2 linked regions of the Lacibacter sediminis genome follow. The protein of the gene in region 2 interacts with the protein of the main gene of each other region in a pairwise test. Links are inferred from orthologs where the notes say so. Each region holds a gene or a part of one and is shown on either strand. Other genes may lie near its edges.

What was found.
Region 1: the proteins of rsfS (region 2) and H4075_RS19990 interact in binary tests that used the Escherichia coli proteins (3 or more experiments, as listed by UniProt). The link is inferred for Lacibacter sediminis from one-to-one orthologs.

The regions. Positions count from the first base shown.
Region 1 is NZ_CP060007.1:4,739,031-4,742,323, forward strand. What follows is about bases 270-3,228. They hold H4075_RS19990 (ATP-binding protein), read right to left. Parts: upstream 2,311-3,228; coding sequence 1,228-2,310; downstream 270-1,227. Other genes in these bases: H4075_RS19985 (DUF5682 family protein), read right to left, coding at 270-1,205; H4075_RS19995 (DUF5691 domain-containing protein), read right to left, coding at 2,321-3,228. Outside these bases: more of H4075_RS19985, read right to left, coding at 1-269; more of H4075_RS19995, read right to left, coding at 3,229-3,293.
Region 2 is NZ_CP060007.1:4,483,237-4,486,503, forward strand. What follows is about bases 303-3,235. They hold rsfS (ribosome silencing factor), read right to left. Parts: upstream 2,008-3,235; coding sequence 1,597-2,007; downstream 303-1,596. Other genes in these bases: ftsH (ATP-dependent zinc metalloprotease FtsH), read right to left, coding at 303-1,497; H4075_RS19105 (biotin--[acetyl-CoA-carboxylase] ligase), read left to right, coding at 2,109-2,849; H4075_RS19110 (NADP-dependent isocitrate dehydrogenase), read left to right, coding at 2,974-3,235. Also shown: more of ftsH, read right to left, coding at 1-302; more of H4075_RS19110, read left to right, coding at 3,236-3,267. UniProt on the Escherichia coli protein: Functions as a ribosomal silencing factor. Interacts with ribosomal protein uL14 (rplN), blocking formation of intersubunit bridge B8.

The sequences.
Region 1 (3,293 bases), 260 kb from region 2 along the record:
GGTAAACGTAATCGCTTTTGTTGTTTTTCAATATCTGTTTGAAGAGGAGGTTTGGGAATATCAACCGGTACTTCACCGATCTTATCGCTTACAATTAATTCATCATGTACAAGTGACATACGGATCACTTCACCATTACAAATAACACTGAGTGTTGCTTCATTCAATTCTTCCAATCCTGCTTTGGGTAGATTACGCAAAGCAGCTAAAGATTCGGACAATCTTACTGCTTCCATTACATGTGCAACAGAAGTATCCATTTGTTTTGAACGAAAGAGCTTGGCTACTTTTGCCATCCATCTTGTTCCATCATCGTATGGATAATGCCAGATATGATCATACCAACCCGGTGAGGCAATACCGGCACCATAACCACTGTACATACTTAAGCGGTTATATGTCCACGGTACCCATGTACATTCTACTTTTACTTTCGGCAATCCTTTCAGCAGATCATTATCTTCTTTTTGTTTGGGCATGTTGAGCAAAGCAGGTGCATGCCATGCGCCACAGATAACGGCAATGTTTTGAAACATTTCTTTTTCTGCCTGTCGGATTGTTTTACGCATATATGCTTCACGTAAACTTTCTGTGCGGTCATCCTTCGAAGGAACTTCATCACGCAATACCTGCATGGCTTCGTTTACTGCATCAAACACTTCTTCGTTTTGATGACGATGCTCAAACATATGCTCCCACCATTTCTCTCCATCATCATAACCTGCCGCTTCTGCTAAATAAGAAACAGGATCTTTCCTTATGATCACTATGGGTTCAGCTTCATTATTGCTGATGCTGTAATTGTTGATTGTATCAATGGTATCTCCTTCATCCTTTTCATCCGACGCTGCCTGTTGTTCTGCTGCTTTCTTTTCCTCTTCTGCATCAAGTGCAAACTGGTGTGCAGCAGGCAGATCCATGAAGCGGACATGAATATTATTCTTTCGTGCATAGAGAATGGCTTGCCACTCAGGTGAAAATTCTGCAAACGGATAAAAGGAAGAATGTTTGGTATTATCGGGTTGAAAACAAAGAATGGCCACCGGTGGTTTTAAATCGCTGTGCGATACCCATTGCAAAACAGGATCAGCATCTGGCGGACCTTCCACCAAAACAATATCCGGTTTTGTTTTCTCCAAAAACTCTTTTACGTTTCTGGCAGAACCCGGACCATGATGTCGTATACCAAGAATATGTATTGCCATTGAATGAGCTGCTGATTATTGATTAGATGCCAAGATCTCGACAAGCCCTGTAAATATCTTTCCATTCATCTCTCGGCTTTACCACCGTTTCTAAATATTCCTGCCATACAATTTTATCCTGTACCGGATCTTTTACCACAGCACCAATAATACCTGCAGCCAGATCATTTGCTTTTAATTGTCCATCTCCAAAGTAAGCAGCCATTGCTAATCCGTTATTCACAACAGAAATAGCTTCTGCTGTACTGAGGGTACCACTGGGCATTTTAATTTTTGTCTTACCATCCATGGTAACACCACTTCTCAATTCACGAAAGATGGTGACAATGCGACGGATCTCCTGCAACGCAGGTGGCTCTGCAGGCAACTCCATAATTTTTTCAAAACTTTCAACCCTGCGTTTTACAATATCAATTTCTTCATCCATTGAATCAGGCACAGGAAGGATCACCGTATTAAAACGTCTTTTTAATGCACTGCTCAATTCGTTTACACCTTTATCTCTGTTGTTGGCAGTTGCAATTACATTAAAACCTCTTACTGCCTGTACTTCTGTATTTAACTCAGGAATAGGTAATGATTTTTCTGAAAGAATTGTGATCAATGCATCCTGCACATCAGCACCAATACGTGTCAACTCTTCAATACGTACAATCTTACCATCTTTCATTGCACGCATCACCGGTGTTTCCACCAATGCTTTTTCAGTTGGACCTTCTGCCAATAACCGTGCATAGTTCCAGCCATAACGAATCGCTTCTTCACCTGTACCTGCTGTTCCTTGTACAATTAATGTTGAATCGCCACTGATAGCAGCCGCTAAATGTTCACTCACCCAACTCTTGGCAGTACCGGGCAAACCATATAATAACAATGCACGATCGGTTGTTAATGTAGCTACGGCAATTTCCATCAGTCGCTTGTTACCGATATACTTCGGTGTTACTTCAAAACCATTTTTCAGTTTACCGCCGATGAGGTAAGTAACTGCCGATTGTGGAGACAGATGCCAGTTAGCAGGTCGTTTATCCTGATCTTGTTTCCGTAACTCTTCCAGTTCCAATGCGTATAATTCTTCTGCATGTTGACGTAAGATGGTTGCCATAATGATGTATTTAAGCGGTAAAGTTTGTTATGATTTGATTTTTTAAGTTGAGCAGTTTCACTAAATACTCTTTCGTTTTATTCCAGCTGTTCTGTTGGTATTCTTCTGCAGGTATAATCAAACCCAGTTCTTTTTCAATAGCAGAAGGGATGCGTTCAATATGTTGACTAAAGAATGATCGTGTATAATGATAAGGATTATTTGCAGCGTGCGTTAAAATCTTTTTTGTCATTTCAATACTCCATTCCCTCTTGAATTCAACAGCATAACGAATAATGGCATCTGCATGATCGGCAAATGAACGGTTTGAATAATATTCCTGTTGCTGTGCCGGCAACATCGGGATCAGATCAATATAAAACGTACTGCAATACTGCATCATAAACACTGCCCATTGATGCTGTTTGAATTGCAACGTAGCCAGAACTAATGCCGTGATCATTTTTTTACCCGTGGTATCTTTCTCAAACAACTCGATGATCTGTTGGGGCGATTTACCTAACTGCTGCTCCCAAAATGTTGGTGGCACAAACTGTATGAGTTGATAAATGATAAACTCATCGTCGCTAAACTCTTTACTGTTACTGCTCAGCTTTTCAATTCCCGATTTGAATATTTCGGGATCAATATCTGCAGGCACCTGAAACGAAAGTGAGGTCTTACTCATCATGCCCAACAATGCCTTTTCTGTTTTTAGGGTCACAGCTTTTTGTAACACATTCATGTATTGTTGCACTAATCCAGAGCCGGGAATCTGCTTTAATAATTTCAGTGCTTCTTCTTTTACTTTCTTACTCTTTTCGTTTTGTAGTGATTCAAGAAACAAAAGATCATCATTGCTGACATTGATTGACAGTATTTCTAAAAAAGCAACTTTTGTTGCTGCATCTTCCTGTGCCCATGTTTGTTCAAGTAAAACTCTTGCAGCAGCAGGATCAACAGAGCGTAATTCAGTAAGTACAGCTTTGCGTTGATCTGTTGTA
Region 2 (3,267 bases):
AACAATGGTTACTTTTAATAACGGATAGGCATGCTCTAAATACCAGCCGCAGATTGCGTGGCCTGCTTCGTGGTAAGCAATGATCTCTTTCTCTTCGGGACTGATGAGTTTGTTCTTCTTTTCCAAACCACCAATTACACGATCAATTGCATCCTGGAAATCGCTCATATCAACTGCAGCTTTCCCTTTACGTGCAGCGATCAATGCCGCTTCGTTACATACATTGGCAATATCTGCACCGGCAAAGCCAGGTGTTTGTTCTGCCAGTTTATGAATATCGAGTGTTTCAGAAATTTTAATTGGTTTCAGATGCACTTTAAAGATCTGCTCACGACCTTTTACATCAGGACGATCAATAGAAATTTGTCGATCGAAACGACCCGGACGTAACAACGCCGGATCCAAAACATCGGGACGGTTTGTTGCCGCAAGGATGATGATACCGGTATCGCCACCAAATCCATCCATTTCCACCAACAACTGGTTCAATGTATTTTCACGCTCATCATTACTTACAATAGCATTTCTTCCACGTGCACGACCGATGGCATCGATCTCATCAATAAAGATGATACACGGTGCTTTTTCTCTCGCCTGCTTAAACAAATCACGCACACGACTTGCACCCACACCTACAAACATTTCCACGAAATCGGAACCGCTGATGCTGAAGAAAGGAACCTGTGCTTCACCGGCCATTGCTTTTGCCAGCAATGTTTTACCCGTACCGGGAGGACCTACCAGCAATGCACCTTTTGGAATTTTACCACCAAGTGCTGTATATTTTTTAGGTTGTTTCAGGAAATCAACGATCTCCATCACTTCCACTTTTGCTTCATCTAAACCAGCCACATCCTGGAAGGTAACATTCACTCTTGTTCCTTTTTCAAACAACTGAGCTTTTGATTTTCCAATGTTGAAAATACCGCCACCTCCAGGACCAGCTCCGCCACCACTGTTCATCTTCCGCATGAGTAAAACCCACAGGCCGATCAAAACGAGAATAGGTAAGAGTAAGCTAATGAGTGGGCTCAGCCAGTTTTCATCAGTACTGTAACTGGCAATAGGTTTACCGGTAACAGCTGTATTGGTTGTAATGATCTGCTGGATACGTTTATCGAATTCTTTATGATCTGCAACCGTGAACTCAAAGTTGAGCGGTTTGGTTTTATCGATCTTCACCTTTGCTTCCCTTGCCGTCACGATCTTTAAGATAGCCGGATCGTTCGCAGCTTCTGTTTTGAGTGTAACTCTTACAACATCCTTATTTCTCACAATGGTGTATTTTTCAACATAGCCTTTCATAAGCATGCTGTCTTCAAATACAACCTGTGAAGTGGGGATCGCATCGGGTGTAATTCCACGGTAGAGGTTAAAGCCGATCAAAACGGCAGCGATTAACGCATAGAGCCAGTAAATATTAAAACGAAACGGTTTACGGCCATCTTTCTTATCACCGCCGCTGCTGTCTGGATTATTTCCTTGATTCAAACTCATCTTGTTGTTTTTTTCCCTTCGTCCGGGATTTCAGATAGTATTACAAATAAGTAGCTAAAAGTTTCAGGTGGTAACTGTTAATATTTTGCTGATGTAGTGTTATTCATGATCAGCAGCAGCAGCATCGCTCCACATTTCCTCAAGCCGGTAAAATTTTCTTGTTTCGGGATGAAAAATATGCACCACCACATTTACATAATCCACCAGTACCCATTGCAACGCACTCATCCCTTCATGACGGTAAGGCCCTTCGCCACATTCTTCTTTCACCAGGTATTCAACATGGTCGGCAATGGCTTTTACCTGTGTGGTGCTGCCTGCTTCGCAGATGATGAAAAAATCAGAAACGGCTTCCGGTATCTTCCGCAAATCGAGGCTGATGACGTTTTCACCCTTTTTTTCCTGGATGGCCCGAATGATCGTTTTAAATAATTTGCTGTTTCGGTTAATGCGTGCCGTAGTGCTTTTAGAATCCTTGCTCCGGTTATTTAAGAGAGATAAAGTACTCAATCGCTTGGTGGTTTAATGAATAAATCTGTTTTTTGCTAACGACGTTTCATCGCAGCTTTTTACTTTTTAATTTGTCCAAAATTAGTCAATCTTCGGTAACCATGCTTCCTAAAAAATCAGATAACTTATGGATTGAGCTTCCTTCAGTGGACAGCACCAACAACTATGCCATGGGGCTGATACATGAAGGACTGGCACAGCATGGTTTAACCATACGCACCGCCCACCAAACCAAAGGAAAAGGCCAACGGGGAAAGGTGTGGGAAACCGAGCCTGGCGCCAACTTGAGCTTCTCCATTATTGTGAAACCGGGACTGCTTCTTTCCCAAAGTTTTCAATTACTGGCCGCTACCGCCTTGGCGGTGAGAGATGAATTAGAGAAAGTTTTGGGCGATGAAACAAAAATTAAATGGCCCAATGACCTCTACTGGCGTGACAGAAAGACAGGGGGAATCCTCATTGAAAACGTTGTTCGTGGCAGGCAATGGCAATGGGCAGTGATCGGTATCGGTATCAACGTCAATCAAACCAAATTCAAAGGCCTTAAGAACCCGGTTTCGTTAAAACAGGTTACAGGCAAAGAAACTGATGTGTTGGAGCTGGCGCATGCTATACAAAAAACTGTTTTGATCAACTGCGATAACCTGCAACAGCAAGGGTTTAACAGGATTTTCGAAAGCTATAACCTTCAGCTCTATAAACTGCAGCAGTCCGTTCGGTTAAAAAAAGGAACCCGCATCATCTCAACAAAAGTAAACGGAGTAAATAAATCGGGTCAGTTAGTTACAGGAAATGATGTGGAAGAGTGTTTTGATTTTGGTGAAGTAGAATGGCTGCTTTGAGATTTATTGTTTTTTTTTAAGACTTCGTTTTTTTCTAAGCCCTAACGGATGTTACCTTTGCGACTCCCGATGGCTATCGGGCCAAAAAATATAATCACCTGAACTAAACATAAATAATCAATACATGAAAATTGCTGTAGCTAAAGGCGATGGAATAGGTCCGGAAATTATGGAAGCAGTATTATCCATTTTTAACGCCAACAAAGTTCCGTTGGAATATGAGTTTGTAGATATGGGTAAATGGGTGTTTGATAAAGGTTTCAACAACGGTATGACGCCTGAAGCCAAACAAACCATTGAAGCGTTGGGGCTTTTGTTTAAAGGGCCGATGGAAACGCCCAAAGGCAAAGGTGTAAAGAGTATTAATGTTACTGCACGTAAAACATGGAATACCTACGCCAACAAACGTGATTTCCAA